4 regions of the Vibrio sp. 2132-1 genome follow, and region 2 is predicted to be linked to each of the others. Evidence: predicted binding sites of a transcription regulator. Region 2 holds the regulator's gene; each other region holds the start of a gene.

Region 1 (4,200 bases), on a different contig from region 2:
TGCGAGGGCCTGCCACTTTTGTTGCCAGTACTACTTTCTCTCTTTTGCCGCTTTTTGCTAACCAATTACCGATGTATTGCTCGGTGAGCCCTTGTGTTTCCGAGTTTGGCGGTACAGGGTACATCTCTGCGGTATCGATGAAGTTCACCCCATGATCGAGGGCAAAGTCGAGCTGTTCAAAGGCGTCCTTTTCTGTGTTTTGCTCGCCAAACGTCATAGTGCCGAGGCAGATTTTACTGATCTCAAGTGATGAGTGCGGTAGTTTTGTGTATTGCATATCACGTCCTTGAAGAGTTACCGACTAAATAAGTGACTCCAATATAGGGGATTTGTAGCCGCAATCGCAAATGATTTACGTATAAAGGAAGAGCAAACTCGAAAGCTACAGTTAGCCTAACTACACTTAAATGATCGTGTGAAGGAGGTATGTTATGCAGAAGCATCAATTGGACATGTGGCTACATGGTCCACATAAAGATACTTATAAAACTCCCAAAGTATTTGTGATTGGGTGTTCTGATGTCTCTGACTATCTTTTAGCTGTGGAGTACAAGCATCAACTTGAGCCGATTAAAGACGGTGAAGACCCGATACATTTTGGCTCTCTAGACTTAGTAAAAGAAGAACTATTGAGGCTAGGGGTCGATAAAGCGTATTTAAGGCTGCGCAATGCGTATGACGAATGTGGCACTGAAGAGGCAGCCTCATACTGCGATATTGAGTTATCGCTCGTGACGCACTAAATAGCTGATATAGTTTTATTCTGGTTGAGTGTTAATGTAGTGCTTGAGTAAGATCTGTTCAGTAAACTGTGTTCTAAGGTAAAAGCCTCGGGGCAGAGTTTTCATCGGCTTACCATTTGAGTTGTATGCTTCGGTGAGCGCTTTTGCATTTGCGGCTTTAGGGCGAAGATGCAGCGCTTCTCCGTGTCTGGCGGAAATTTGATCAAATCTTCCCAAGACGATCATCTCCATTAACTCTTCCCAGTCATTTCGCAAAATCCGCTCTTCTTCTTCATCTGGTGACCAAATGAGTGGACTGCCCACACGTCTTTCAGGGAGTGGGATTTCTCGTTCTCCTTCTACGGGTACCCAAAGGACACGAGATAGCTTGTTTCGAACATGACTTGTTTCCCATGTAAGACCATGAACGCCAGTGAGGGGCGCCACAGAAACAAAGGTTGTTTCTAAAGGTTTGCCAGAGTAACTGATCGGAATACTTTTCAACTCGATCCCTAGTTTTGCGAAATCTTGTTGAGGTTTACTGCCAGCTGGAGCGCCCAAGTGCCATTCGAGTAATTGACCCACCCAACCTTTATCACGTTTTAAGTTTTCAGGAACAATCATATTCGCCTCGGCGGCCAACTCAGCAAAACTGAGTCCTGCCATATCATGCGCTCGTTCCAATAGCTCTGCTTCTGTTTGTGGTTCTGGTTTCATAGTTACAAGGTGGTATTACAAAAAATATAGTTTATCAAACTCCGACCAAATCTACTGTTTAAGATTTCACCGAGGCGGTGTAAGAACGATCAATTCATAACTTATCCACAGGTGGAGGAGGTATTGATAAGATCCTGACGAGGTCTGTATGAATAAACAGGGGTTAAAATGCATTTTTGGGGTTGATTTTGTTGTAATCATCTAAACGAATAGCAGGTGAGTGTGGATAAATAGCCTGTTGGTGGATCTTTGACCGATCTGAGTTTGGTGAAAAGATCATCAAGAAACTGAAGATCGAATTATCGTTATTTTTAAAAATAAATGCTTTTTTATCAATATGTTATGTTTGTTTTTTTTGTTTCTTCATTTGTTTTGCTTTTGATGGGATTGAACTGAATTACTCATTTGAATTGAATTCTTCACAAAGTTATTCACAGAAAAGGTGAATAAATGTGGGCAATGTCTCACTCTTGTGTTGATAAGGTATGGTTTGATTAAAAGATATCCAAAAATGGTGAAAAGGTAATAAATCTTGCTCATATCACATCAGTAAGTTTGCTAGTAATGGGGATATGTGGAAAAATCACGGTAATAAAAAATTTATTCATAGAGGTTAGCCAGTGATAGATGGCGATGGTTACCGACTTAATGTTGGTATTGTGATATGTAATAACCATGGTCAGGTCTTCTGGGCTAAACGATACGGGCAACACTCATGGCAATTTCCACAAGGTGGGATTGACGAAGGTGAAACCCCTGAACAAGCCATGTTCAGGGAGTTATACGAAGAAGTCGGTTTAACGAAAAAAGACGTTAAGATCATTGCAACAAGTCGTCATTGGTTAAGATATAAGCTACCAAAGCGATTGGTGCGTTGGGACTCCAAGCCTGTTTGTATCGGCCAAAAACAGAAATGGTTTCTGCTGAGATTAGAATGCGATGAGTCTCGCATTAATATGCAACGCGGAAAATCCCCTGAATTTGATGGTTGGCGCTGGGTAAGTTACTGGTATCCAGTTAGGCAAGTTGTTTCTTTCAAGCGAGATGTTTATCGACGAGCGATGAAAGAATTTGCATCCTTAGCCATGCCTTTTCGAGAGAGAAAAGCGAAAGGGAAAAGAAAAAAGCAACGTAGAGGATAATCATGCTCAGTCAGCTAAGGGAAATAGTTGAGAAAGTCTCCAGGGTCGATGATGTGCATCTGGCACTCGATATATTGGTGAAAGAGACTTGTGCTGCCCTTAGTACTGAGTGCTGTACTATCTATCTTGCTAATGAAGAAATGCAGCGCCTTGAGTTAATGGCAACTCAAGGCCTTATTTTTGAAGGTGATAGTATTCATATCAACTTCAATGAAGGCTTGGTTGGGTTGGTAAAACGAAGCGCTGAACCCCTTAACCTTGCCGAAGCCTCAAAACACCCCGAGTTCAAATTCTTTCCTCAACTCGGCGAACAGATTTACCACTCTTTTTTAGCTACTCCAATCATTCATCGTAAACAAGTTTTAGGTGTGTTGGTGATCCAACAAAAAACGCCGCGCTTGTTTAGTGAAATGGAAGAATCGTTTCTTGTTACTTTATCCGCTCAGTTAGCGGTGCTCATTGCACATGCGCAGAATCTTGGGCATTGGCAGTTAGCATCTAAACCCACGGTATTAAAAGGTTTGCCTGCGTCTACTGGTGTCGCGATTGGAGAGTTTTGGTTCGACAATACCCAGCCGAGTTTATCGGATATTTTCCCTTCGTCCACGTTAGATAAGGAACGCGAGCACGAGACACTACTGGTGGCCATAGAGCGAGCGTTAAATGACTTTCGCCGTATGCGGAAAAAACTGGACAGTGAAATCAACAAAGATGCTCTGGCGATCTTCGATCTGTTTACTCACTTACTGAATGATCCGATGCTTCGCGGTGATTTGAAGAAGCAGATTGAAAAAGGAGACAGGGCAGACTGGGCGTTACGCCAAGTTGTAGAGTCATACTCGAATCGATTTGCCAGAATGTCGGATGTATACATGCGTGAAAGAGCGCAAGATATCCGAGAGTTAGGGCAAAGGCTGCTCTATTTTCTGCACAACAGCGAGCAAGAAAATTCTGCAATTGATCGTCCCATTATTTTGGTGGCGAATGAACTCACTGCCACCTTGCTCGCTTCTGTACCTAAAGAGTTCTTGTTAGCCGTCGTATCATTAGAGGGAGGCGCAAACTCTCACGCTGCCATTTTATCTCGAGCTCTTGGGGTCCCTGCAGTCATGGGCGCCAACATTAATCCGGATGTGGTGAATGGCAAACTCGGGATAGTCGACGGCTATACGGGTGAGATCTTCTTAGAGCCAAACCGCCAGTTGTTGCGAGAGTATCGCAGCTTAGTAAGCGAAGAGTCTGAACTGTTTGCCATGGTAAACCAGGACCTCGCACTCCCTGCGGTTACGCAAGATAATCACCATATCGAAATTATGCTGAATGCGGGACTCAGTGCAGACAGTAATATTGCCATCAACACAGGTGTTGATGGTGTTGGGTTGTACCGAACTGAGATTGCATTTTTACTTCAGCATCACTTTCCTTCGGAAGATGAGCAGTATCATCAATACCAAGCAATACTTAACAGCTATCCGAATCAACGAGTAGTGATGCGTACTTTGGATATTGGTGGTGACAAACCTTTGCCGTATTTGCCCATTGAAGAAGATAATCCGTTTCTAGGCTGGCGTGGCATTCGTTTTACATTGGATCATCCAGACATTTTCTTGATCCAGCTG
Region 2 (4,200 bases):
CACACTGATCATCCATGCCAAAGACGATCCGTTCATGACCGACGATGTGATCCCGAAGTTTGTTCTGCCAGATAACATTGATTACCGTCTCTTTGAACACGGTGGCCATGTTGGCTTCCTGACAGGAACGGCGTTAAAACCTAAGTTTTGGTTGGAGGAAGCGCTGCCCGCGTATTACGAAAGTATCGCCGCAGATTACCTTTCTGCTGTATCCAAGCAACGAACGCAGTAAACTAGCCGCTCATCATAAAAGTTAGAGGTATTTATGATCATTCCATGGCAAGACATTGCGCCGGAAACATTGGAAAACTTAATTCGTGAATTCGTCTTACGCGAAGGAACGGATTACGGAACCGTCGAGGTTTCTTTGCAAGACAAAATTGATCAAGTCAAAGCTCAATTGGAAAAAGGTGAAGCGGTTATCGTGTTCTCTGAGCTACACGAAACCGTCGATATTCAACATAAAACAAAATTTTAGACCCTTCACATTTTACCGTATCCCACTCGATGACAAGGTATTGTTACGTGCTATAGTGGGATATCGACCGTGCAGTAGTAACTCTACTGCACATTACAGGTAAGTAATTTTCGACAAGGTTTGTCATGTCAGCTAAACACCCAATTATTGCGGTTACTGGTTCGTCCGGTGCCGGCACGACCACTACATCTGAAGCCTTCCGTAAAATGTTCAATATGATGAACGTTAAACCCGCATGGGTTGAAGGCGATAGCTTCCATCGCTTTACTCGCCCAGAGATGGACATCGAAATCCGCAAAGCCCGCGAGCAAGGTCGACACATTAGCTACTTTGGCCCACAAGCTAATGACTTCCCGGGATTAGAAGAGTTTTTCCGTAAGTTCGGGCATGACGGCACTGGCAGCGTGCGCCGTTATCTGCACACGTTTGACGAAGCGGTTCCCTACAATCAAATGCCAGGCACGTTTACACCGTGGCAAGACTTACCCGAAAACAGCGACGTGCTGTTTTATGAAGGGTTACATGGTGGCGTGGTCGATGGCGATGTTAATGTTGCTCAACATGTGGATTTCTTAATTGGCATGGTGCCGATTGTGAACTTAGAGTGGATCCAAAAATTCGTACGTGACACTCGCGATCGCGGCCATTCGCGTGAAGCGGTAATGGACTCAATCGTGCGATCCATGGACGATTACCTCAACTATATCACTCCGCAGTTTTCTCGTACTCACATCAACTTCCAGCGCGTACCGACCGTTGATACTTCCAACCCACTTAATGCAAAAGGCATCCCTAGTTTGGATGAGAGTTTTGTGGTGATTCGCCTACGCGGTATCAAGAATGTCGACTTCCCATATCTGCTGGCCATGATTGATGGCTCATTCATGTCACGCCACAACACGATTGTCGTACCCGGCGGTAAGATGAGCTTTGCAATGGAGCTCATAGTTCGGCCTATCCTACAACAGCTCATCGAAACAGGGAAAATTGGCTAAAAACCTGCCTGCGAAGATGTTTACTTTTCATACCGTGATCATGTGCACAGTTTTGCTTACAAAATCTCAATCATGGCACGATTAAAATCAAGAAATCGTTTTCGAAAAAGGATACTATTTCTTACCGAAACACAAGAGAGCTTGCAGCATATAAAAAGTGCTCTTATTCTAGTAGGCCTAATTCAGGCTTAGCTAAAATATGGATAGCGCAAGCGTACCCTGCAGAGGAAGTGAGATATTATGGTTCTAGGTAAACCTCAAACCGACCCAACATTAGAGTGGTTTCTTTCACACTGTCATATTCATAAGTACCCTTCAAAGAGCACGCTAATTCACGCGGGCGAAAAGGCAGAAACTTTGTACTACATCGTTAAAGGTTCTGTTGCGGTTCTTATCAAAGACGAAGAAGGTAAGGAGATGATCCTTTCTTACCTAAACCAAGGAGACTTTATTGGTGAACTTGGTCTATTCGAGGAAGACCAAGAGCGCACAGCTTGGGTTCGTGCTAAATCTCCTTGTGAAGTTGCTGAAATTTCTTTCAAGAAGTTCCGTCAGCTTATCCAAGTAAACCCAGACATCCTAATGCGTCTTTCTGCGCAGATGGCTCGTCGTCTTCAAGTAACTAGCCAAAAAGTGGGTGACCTGGCGTTCCTAGACGTAACTGGTCGTATCGCTCAGACGCTTCTGAACCTTGCAAAACAACCAGACGCAATGACTCACCCAGACGGCATGCAAATCAAGATCACTCGTCAAGAAATCGGTCAAATTGTTGGCTGTTCTCGTGAGACAGTAGGTCGTATCTTGAAGATGCTAGAAGAGCAGAACCTAATCTCTGCTCACGGTAAAACCATCGTGGTTTACGGTACTCGTTAATCTCGAACTAGAGTGACACGAACAAAATTATAAAAGCCACCAATGGCAACATTGGTGGCTTTTTATTTACTCATGACCAAATGAGATAGGGTGCAGCGAACACTAATGAGTAAGCTTAACAGGTTAACCCTAAAACTTAGCCATTCGTACTTTCAAAGATTTTGTCAGCTGAAGCGGCCACGAAACCTGGGTACAAATCACCATTTTCCATCGGATAGCGCTTAGCAAATTCATAAAACCCGCCAGGGATAATTTCAGTGCCTTCGCTAAAACGAACCGCTACTTTATCTGCCATGGTCGATGACTGCTCTAGCAACACCTCAGGAGTGCCCTTCACTTCACCACCATTTTCATTAATGGTAAACCCAGCGGTACGCAGATGATCGTTTACCTGCTTCACTTCTTCATATTCATTGAGCTGGTTAACGCTCACCGTGAAGTGGTTTGCTCCGTAACCATGCGCCGCAAGCCAAGATGCGTACTCACTTTCTTTAGCCAACGTTTGGTAATCAGCAAAGCTTAAATCCCACAAGCGTCCACCATGTAAGAATGCGCTATCTTTCAGCTTGTCAGCATCGATTTGTGCCACCAAATTTTTCACAATCTCTTGTAGCTCAGGCGAGCACTCTTCAACTTTTAGCTCACTAATAAATACTTTAGGTTGCTTCGGATCTGGGTGCTCATAGTGCTTAGCAACCAGCTTTTTGCTTTCGAAAATGTAATCACCACACGCCTTGTAACCAATAGCTACAAATGGCTTAGCTAGAGTTTCAATACCAAGAGGCGCGATATTGAAGGTACGTAAAGCTATATGATCATTAATCAGAGGCTCATCTTCTTGAAGCAGCTGATGCACTTTAGCAGCCGAAGGGCAAAGACGTTGAATGTAATCTTGCCATAGCGATTCAAATAACACATCGGGCGTCATAACGACTCCTTGTTACGAGATGTAGAGTTTAAAGGTAAGCGGAAGTTGGCTGCTCGTTCACAACAAAAGTTGTCCAGAATAATGAACGAGCAACCATCAACCTGTGACGGTAAATGCCAGTCAGTCAACACGCTTTTCCGAGTCTTTGCTCACTTTTCGTGTTCTGCCAACGATCACTACAACCCATACCTAAATGATGCGCCGGCAAGGTGAGCCGCAATGCATAGTTGCGACTCTATTATTAAAACTTATAGTGCTACACCTGGACTCAATGTTGCAGGCAAGACAGTTTCTTGACCTTCCATTGATGCCATTGGGTACGCACAGTAATCTGCTGCGTAGTAAGCGCTTGGGCGCAAGTTACCCGACGCCCCCGGACCACCAAATGGCGCATCACCGCTTGCCCCAGTAAGCTGGCGGTTACGGTTCACGATTCCTGCACGAATGTGGTCAACGAAGTATTCCCATTCTTGGTCGTCGGTTGAAACCAAACCAGCAGATAAGCCAAAGCGCGTATCGTTTGCTAGCGCCACGGCTTTGTCTAATCCTTCGTAGCGCACCACTTGCAGAAGTGGGCCGAAGTACTCTTCATCTGGTAACTCAGCAATGTTCGTTACATCAATGATGCCTGGAGAAACAAACGCCGCCTCTCCTGCTTTCGCTTCAATCAAGCTTTCACCGCCAAGAGACTGTAGATTAGCTTGTGCATCAAGAATAAACTTGGCTGCCGCGACCGAAATTTGCGGTCCCATAAATGGCGCAGGTTCTGCAAATGGTTGGTCTACGCGAATATTGCGTGTCGCTTCAATGAGTGTGGTGATAAGCGCATCGCCTTTTTCACCCAATGGCACATACAAACGACGAGCACACGTACAACGCTGCCCAGCACTGATAAACGCTGACTGGATGATGGTGTAAACCGTGGC
Region 3 (4,200 bases), on a different contig from region 2:
GAGTCGATGATTTCACGACCTAGAACTTTAACGATCTTAGACATTAATGTTTCCTCTCGTTTCAAATATAAATGTCAATCTTAAAGGGCAGCAGCACAACCTTCGCCGCCGCCCGTATCCTTTTACTTCTCGAATTCGCCGCGTGCGTTTTGGCCCGCAGCCTTAACAAAACCTGCAAACAATGGATGTCCATCGCGAGGAGTCGAGGTGAATTCTGGGTGGAACTGAGCCGCTACAAACCATGGGTGAGCTGGGTTCTCAATCATTTCCACTAACTTCTTGTCCGCAGATAGACCTGATACTTTTAGGCCTGCTTTTTCGATTTGCGGACGAAGCACGTTATTCACTTCGTAACGGTGACGGTGACGTTCATGGATCGTCGCGCTACCGTACAGTTCACGAGCTTTAGTCCCTTTCTCTAGGTGACACAGCTGTGAACCAAGACGCATCGTACCGCCTAGGTCAGACTTTTCAGTACGCTCTTCTACGCTACCTGATTCGTCTACCCACTCTGTGATCAAACCTACCACAGGGTACTTAGTCTCTTTGTTAAATTCTGTTGAATGTGCACCTTCCATACCCGCAACGTTACGCGCGTATTCGATTAGTGCAACTTGCATACCCAAACAAATACCTAGGTAAGGCACGTTATTTTCACGTGCATATTGAGCCGCACGGATCTTGCCTTCAATACCACGATCGCCGAAGCCACCTGGTACTAGGATCGCGTCCAAACCTTCTAGAAGTTCAACGCCTTTTGTTTCGATATCTTGTGAGTCTACATACTTAATTGTGACGCTTAGACGGTTTTTCAAGCCAGCGTGTTTAAGCGCTTCGTTCACAGATTTGTATGCATCTGGTAATTCAATGTATTTACCAACCATACCGATGGTTACTTCACCAGTAGGATTTGCTTCTTCGTAGATAACCTGTTCCCATTCAGAAAGGTCTGCTTCCGGAGCAGTAATACCAAAGCGAGCACACACAAGGTCATCTAGACCTTGAGATTTAATCAACTGAGGGATCTTGTAGATAGAGTCTACATCCTTCATTGAAATTACTGCTTTTTCTGGAACATTACAGAACAGTGCGATTTTTTTACGCTCATTCGCAGGAATAACGCGATCGCTACGGCAAACTAGGATATCTGGCTGAATACCGATAGATAGAAGTTCTTTTACAGAGTGTTGCGTCGGCTTAGTTTTCACTTCGCCCGCTGCCGCTAGGTAAGGAACAAGTGTTAGGTGCATGAACATTGCGCGCTCACGGCCTAGCTCAACAGCTAGCTGACGAATCGCTTCCATAAATGGTAGTGATTCGATATCACCAACAGTACCGCCAACTTCAACGATAGCCACATCATGGCCTTCAGAACCTGCAATAACGCGATCTTTGATTGCGTTAGTGATATGAGGGATAACTTGAATAGTTGCGCCTAGGTAGTCACCACGACGTTCTTTACGAAGTACGTCGGCATAAACACGACCTGCAGTGAAGTTGTTACGCTTGGTCATCTTGGTACGGATGAAACGCTCGTAGTGACCAAGGTCAAGGTCAGTCTCTGCGCCATCTTCTGTAACGAACACTTCACCGTGCTGAGTAGGGCTCATTGTGCCCGGGTCAACGTTGATGTAAGGGTCAAGCTTCATCATAGTCACTTTAAGACCACGAGCTTCTAGAATAGCCGCAAGAGATGCTGCTGCAATACCTTTACCTAGAGAGGATACAACCCCGCCAGTAACAAAAATGTAATTTGTCGTCATGTTTAACCTGAAATTGGTTGAATGAGGGAAATGGAGTGCTTCTGGACGGGAGATAAATATACCAGAAGCTCCTTACCGCCACAACGTGAAATCTATCACACCGTAATTTTTTATTTTTTGCTTCAAATCAAAGTGAGCAAAGACAAACCAAAGTCCGTTTTCGTGTAACCAAACAAGCTGACCTTATATTATGTATTCTGCCAGTTTACCTCTGCCTCGATTCTTCTTGTTTTACTTCATCCCAAAAATGGTCAAGTTCTGATAAAGAACAATCTGTAAGTACTTTGCCTGACTGCTGGACCTTGCCTTCAACTTGTTTAAAACGTCGCGCAAACTTTACGTTTGCTTTTCCTAGCGCGACTTCTGGGTTTTTATCAAGGTGGCGAGCCAAATTGACAGTCGCAAATAGCAAATCACCGAGCTCCAACTCAACTTTCTCTTCATCGGGCTGAACTTGCAGTGCCTCTTCCATGACTTCGTCAATTTCTTCTCGTACTTTATCGACAACCGGGCCAAGTGAATCCCAATCAAACCCAAGTTTTGCACATTTTTTCTGAATTTTTGTAGCACGAGAAAGTGCCGGTAAAGAGTTTGGTATTGAGTCTAGGATACTTTCTTCCGCTTTGCCTACTAGGGCTTTTTCTTTTGCTTTTTCCGCTTCCCAGTTCGCGTTAATTTCCTCGTCAGATTCAAACTCAACATCTGAAAAAACATGCGGGTGGCGACGAGTCAGTTTTTCGTTCACGGTTTCAACGACATCCGAAAAGTCAAACAGCTCTTGCTCTTTCGCTAGCTGACTGTAAAAAATCACCTGAAACAACAAATCCCCTAGCTCTTCTTTTAGATTGGGCCAATCTCGATTTTGAATCGCGTCCACCACTTCGTAGGTTTCTTCTATAGTATGCGGAACGATGGTGTCAAAGGTTTGTTTTAAGTCCCAAGGGCAACCGTTTTCTGGGTCACGCAGCTTCGCCATGATTTGTTCTAACTGTTCAATTGGATGACTCATTTTTTGTTCCTTTAAACCTTTCTATTAAAGAAAAAGGTGAGCAGCCAAAACCACTCACCTTCTACATTATATTTTCTCAGCAGCTTTCACTAAGTAATTGTTACTTTGACAAGGCAACAAATTTTCGCGACTCCTGAGCATAGCCTACTATGTGATGCCCTTGAGCCGGCACGTCGGAATAAGTGCAGCTAACGCAGATAAAAAACCAAATATGACGCAAGTGTAACTCTGTAAATAGTTGAAGTTGTAGCTAGGCGACAAACAAACGAGACTCCATCACATGGTTCACCATGTGATGGAGCGAGTGCGTGCAGTCAACAACGCTACAACGATAACTATGACGAGAGTTTTAGCCGAGGCGTTTCACCGTCATGACATCCTTGATCTGTTCCACACGCTTCGAAACCCGCGAAAGCACCTCAATATTGGTGACTTCTAGGTCAAAGTCCATGATGGCAAGTTGACGTCTGTAGTCGACTCGGTTCTTCATACTGGTCACTTTGATCTTTTCGTTGGCGAACAGTGTCGTAATGTCTTTGAGTAGACCACCTCGCTCCATCGCTTCAACACGCACGGTGAGGATGTATGACCCCACAAAGCCGCTACCCCAGACTGTATCGATGATGCGCTCTGGCGCATGATGGCGCAGTTCTTCTAGCTGTTCACAGTCACTACGGTGTACTGAAATCCCACGACCTTGCGTTATGTAACCAGAGATATCGTCACCTGGAATTGGCTGACAGCAACGTGCTAGATGTGTCATTAGGTTATCGACGCCTTCTACTACAACTGCGTCTTTTTTCGGTCGGCTTTGCGCGGGTGATTTATGCTCAGCTTCTTGCAGTTTTTCCAGTGCTTGCTGGTCTTCTTCCTCTGCCGTTGGCTTGTTAACTAACGCGTTGATATGGTTAATGATTTGATTGATGCGCAAATCACCGCTACCTACCCCAACATACAATTCATCTGGTGTTTTGACGTTAAACCGCTTGAGGGCGTAATGCTCTGCATCTTTTAACGTTGCGCCAATTTTGGCTAACTCATGCTCAAGGATTTCACGACCTGCTTCGAGGTTCTTCTCACGGCTTTGTTTTCGGAACCAGGCGTTAATTTTGGCACGCGCACGACCAGAATGAACGAAGCCTAATGATGGGTTTAACCAGTCACGTGATGGGTTAGGTTCTTTCTGAGTGATAATCTCGACTTGGTCACCCATATGTAATTTATGCGTGAACGGCACAATACGACCTCCGACTTTGGCACCGATACAACGGTGTCCCACTTCGGAGTGAATGTGATAGGCAAAATCTAGCGGCGTTGCCCCCATTGGCAAATCGACAACATCACCACGTGGTGTAAAGGCATAAACACGGTCATCAAAGACTTGGCTACGCAGCTCATCGAGCATTTCGCCAGAGTCAGACATTTCTT
Region 4 (4,200 bases), on a different contig from region 2:
GCGCACGATGCCATGGCAGATGTGGTTGCGACTATCGAAATGGCAAAGAAAGTAAAAGCAGCGCAACCAAAATTGTTTGATTACTTTTTTTCTATGCGCCAAAAGCGCAAGCTCAATGATTTAGTCGACATCGTCAACATGACACCGTTGATGCACGTTTCAGGCATGCTAGGGCGCGAATGTCAGTACACTAGCTGGATTGTGCCTGTTGCTTGGCATCCAACCAATAATAACGCCGTTATCACCATCGATTTAGCGAAAGACCCTCAACCTATTCTTGAGCTATCCGCAGAAGAGCTGCACGAAAGACTCTACACGAAGCGCGAAGATCTTGGTGAATTGCTACCAGTGCCAGTTAAACTAGTTCATTTGAACAAATGCCCTATTCTCGCCCCTGCAAAAACGTTAACGGCTGAAAATGCAGAGTCTATTGGCATTGATCGCCAACAATGTCTCGCCAATCTCGCTTTGTTGCGCCAACATCCTGAAATTAGAGAAAAGCTGATTAGCCTCTTTTCCGTCGAGCGTAAATTCGATAAAAGTGATGACGTCGATACACAGCTTTACGACGGGTTCTTTTCTCCGGCTGATCGCGCAGCTATGGATATCATTCGAGAAACCGACCCGAATAATCTTGCTGCATTAGACATTGAATTTGATGACAAGCGTATTAAACCTCTATTGTTCCGCTATCGTGCGCGTAACTTCCCAGGCACATTAGACGAGCAAGAACAAAGACGCTGGGCACTACACTGTCGAGAAGTGTTTGAAAGCCAAATTGAAGAGTACATGCTGAATTTAGAAAACTTAGTTCACGAACATGAAAGTGACGAAAAGAAGATTGCGATATTAAAATCCGTGTACCGTTATGTAGAGAGCTTAGCTTCCTAACTCCTCCTAATACAAGCGCACCTTATGGTGTGCTTGTTGTTTATATACTGTCAAAATGATTAAAGAACGATTCTTACAACTGATCCAACTGCTCATTTCAATCTTCCTCATCATGGGAGCACTTGGCATCGGAATTACCATTCAAAAGTTCACTGGCGTTTCCGTTCCAGGAAGTGTCATCGGTATGCTCGTACTGTTTTTCTCCATGACTCTTGGGCTTGTAAAAGTCGACTGGGTCAAACCGGGCGCCACGCTATTTATCCGCTATATGATCTTATTGTTCGTTCCTATTAGCGTGGGATTAATGCAACATTTCGATATGCTACTCGCTAATGCCCTCCCTATCATTGCTAGCGCAGTTGGAGGCTCACTCATTGTACTAGTCAGCCTCGCTTGGCTGCTGGACTACTTGTTAAAGGAGAAGCACTGATATGTGGTTAGTTGTTACCATTGCGGTTTTTCTTGTCGCGCGCCAAATTGCAATCAAAGTGAATAATCCTCTAGCAAATCCTTTGCTGATCAGTATTGCAGTGCTCATTCCTTTGCTTACTTACTTAAATGTACCGTTTGAAACGTATTATGCGGATAACGAAGGGATCAGTTTTTTACTTCAACCAGCCGTAGTTGCTCTGGCTTATCCACTATATGAACAACTACCACAAATTAAAGCAAACTGGCGAATCATCACTTTTGCTTGCACAGTAGGCAGTGTGATGTCGATGATGACAACCACCTTGATCGCAGTCGCTTTCAAAGCGGATATCAGTTTAATCGCGAGTCTAGTGGGTAAGTCCGTCACTACACCAATAGCGATGGAAATATCGAGTCACCTCGGTGGTGAAGCCGCCGTTGCAGCGATCTTGGTTCTGATTGTCGGTTTATTGGGCGCAATTTTGGCATACCCAATTTACAATTTGATTGGAATTAAACACCCGATTGCACGTGGTCTGACAATGGGTACAGTCTCTCATGCCTTAGGCACCGCTACTTGTGCAGAGAAACAGCCCATAGATGCCGCGTTCTCATCACTCGCATTGGTTTTATGTGGGATCATAACTTCTATTTTGGCTCCAAGCTTTTTTGCTTTGGCTGTCTGGCTATATCAATAGTTAAGCGCTCTCGGTCTGCCCTCCTTCCGGCAGGCCGTAGCCTTTCCGCTTCTTCCTTACCCTTTTCTAAACCCTATCTTATCTATCAACCTCACCCAGTAATATCGTGAAGGGACTTGATCGAGATATACATTCATAGCATTAGCATTCTAGGTGCTACCACTCGCTCTAGATTACGTAGGCATAAAGTAGCATAGCGGTAAAAGTCGCGTTAGTAACATACTCCTGCTCCTTGGTCATATGAATATATACTGATATGGTTAATTGTGAGACGGAGATAACGCTTCACACCTGTGCAATCGAATACATGTGTGAGCTCACTCTAATTATGTAACAGAATTATCAATTGCATTATTTATCGTGATCTAACGCACGGAACATTTCTATCTTTCACATAGAATAACTGTCCATGCAATAACAAGGATTCAACATGAAAAGTCGCATTGAACAGGCGCTAGCAGGCGCTCCAGAAGCACTTTCCAAACAACTTGCTCCTATCATCCAAGCTGATGATTTTGATGCTACGCTTTCAGTTCAACAATTTGAGCAGTTGCTTTCAGCTACCGGTCTATCAGACAAAGAGCTTCGTGTTGCGCTACTTCCTTTTGCCGCAGCGTACTCCTATGCTCCCCTTTCTGACTTTTATGTCGGCGCTATCGTTCGTGGCCTTTCAGGTCGCCTTTACTTCGGTGCCAACATGGAATTCTTTGGTGTACAGTTGGGTCAAACGGTTCACGCAGAGCAGTCTGCGATTAGCCATGCTTGGATGAAAGGCGAACGTGGTCTTAAGGATATCACTATCAACTTCAGCCCATGTGGTCACTGCCGCCAGTTCATGAATGAGTTATCTACCGCAAACGAGCTTAAAATCCAGCTCCCAGAACGCGAAGAAAAGTCACTTCATGAATACCTGCCTGAAGCCTTTGGACCAAACGATCTCGGTATCGAGTCCGGCTTAATGGCAGAAGTTAAACACCAATTCTCATGTGATGATGAAGACGCACTCATCCAAAGTGCAGTTGAAGCGATGAACATGAGCCACTCTCCATACACCAACAACTTGAGTGGTTTAGCATTAGAGATGACTAGCGGCCGTGTATTCCAAGGCGCTTATGCAGAAAATGCAGCGTTTAATCCTAGCTTGCCACCGCTACAAGTTGCGCTAATCCAAGTTTTACTTGCGGGTGAAAACTTTGACAGCATCAAAGCCGCTGCATTGGTAGAAAACTCTGAAGGTAAGATCAGTCACTTAGCCGATACGCAATCAACGTTGGAAGCGTTGAATCCAGATATTCCGCTTAGTTTTGTCAACGTATAAACGACAAATTCAACAAAAAGCTCTACAACATGTAGAGCTTTTTTATTACCTAAAAACCAAAAGCAAACGTTTGCTTTGTCATAAAACTTCAGTATGATCTCCTGCAATTTCTGTCTCATCACTCTATTTTGTAAGGGAACACTATGTTTGGCACTGCAACTAGCGCAAATGCTACCCGTGTATTACTTTTAGGCTCTGGCGAACTCGGTAAAGAAGTCGCCATTGAATGCCAGAGACTTGGTTTAGAAGTGATTGCTTGTGATCGCTATGCCAATGCTCCAGCGATGCAAGTCGCTCACCGTAGTTATGTTATCGACATGTTAGATGGGAACGCCTTAGAAGAAGTTATTACGAAGGAACAACCTACTTACGTCGTACCAGAAATTGAAGCCATCGCAACCGGCAAACTGGTAGAGCTTGAAGAAAAAGGACTGAATGTTGTTCCAACCGCTAAGGCAACCAGGCTAACAATGAATCGTGAAGGTATCCGACGTTTGGCAGCAGAAGAACTGGAATTGACGACTTCACCTTATCGTTTTGCAGATAACTTTGAAGACTTCAAAGCCGCGGTTGAGCATGTGGGTATTCCGTGCGTGGTGAAGCCAGTGATGAGCTCTTCCGGTAAAGGGCAAAGTGTTATCAAGACCGAAGACGACGTTACAAAAGCATGGGATTACGCTCAGGAAGGCGGACGTACGGGTGCAGGTCGCGTTATCGTGGAAGGTTTTATCGACTTCGATTACGAAATCACTTTATTGACCATCAGAGCCGTTGACGGTGTGCATTTCTGTGCTCCAATTGGTCATCGTCAGGAAGATGGCGACTACCGCGAATCATGGCAACCGCAAACTATGTCAGAAAACGCAGTAAAAGCAGCTGAAT

What was found. Region 2 encodes CRP, which controls carbon source genes, mostly activating them, when cyclic AMP is high. Its sites were predicted from a motif close to TGTGANNNNNNTCACA; they were not measured.
Region 1: a site for CRP is predicted at 1,891-1,906, ahead of rppH (RNA pyrophosphohydrolase). Genes of this name have one in related genera too.
Region 3: a site for CRP is predicted at 1,848-1,863, ahead of R8N47_RS02025 (CTP synthase). Genes of this name have one in related genera too.
Region 4: a site for CRP is predicted at 2,311-2,326, ahead of cdd (cytidine deaminase). Genes of this name have one in related genera too.

What each region holds. Positions count from the first base shown of each region.
Region 1 is NZ_JAWPON010000008.1:204,770-208,969, forward strand. Features, by position in the region: gene R8N47_RS11320 (NADP(H)-dependent aldo-keto reductase) at 1-277, opposite strand, end outside; gene R8N47_RS11325 (DUF6482 family protein) at 432-743, shown strand; gene mutH (DNA mismatch repair endonuclease MutH) at 759-1,439, opposite strand; gene rppH (RNA pyrophosphohydrolase) at 2,060-2,581, shown strand; gene ptsP (phosphoenolpyruvate--protein phosphotransferase) at 2,584-4,200, shown strand, end outside.
Region 2 is NZ_JAWPON010000027.1:15,432-19,631, forward strand. Features, by position in the region: gene R8N47_RS21890 (hydrolase) at 1-232, shown strand, start outside; gene R8N47_RS21895 (YheU family protein) at 266-478, shown strand; gene R8N47_RS21900 (phosphoribulokinase) at 604-1,473, shown strand; gene crp (cAMP-activated global transcriptional regulator CRP) at 1,714-2,346, shown strand; gene R8N47_RS21910 (DUF1338 domain-containing protein) at 2,483-3,274, opposite strand; gene astD (succinylglutamate-semialdehyde dehydrogenase) at 3,523-4,200, opposite strand, start outside.
Region 3 is NZ_JAWPON010000002.1:60,534-64,733, reverse strand. Features, by position in the region: gene eno (phosphopyruvate hydratase) at 1-44, opposite strand, end outside; gene R8N47_RS02025 (CTP synthase) at 123-1,763, opposite strand; gene mazG (nucleoside triphosphate pyrophosphohydrolase) at 1,969-2,772, opposite strand; gene relA (GTP diphosphokinase) at 3,122-4,200, opposite strand, start outside.
Region 4 is NZ_JAWPON010000004.1:133,792-137,991, forward strand. Features, by position in the region: gene sbcB (exodeoxyribonuclease I) at 1-891, shown strand, start outside; gene R8N47_RS05630 (CidA/LrgA family protein) at 947-1,321, shown strand; gene R8N47_RS05635 (LrgB family protein) at 1,323-2,000, shown strand; gene cdd (cytidine deaminase) at 2,431-3,318, shown strand; gene purT (formate-dependent phosphoribosylglycinamide formyltransferase) at 3,462-4,200, shown strand, end outside.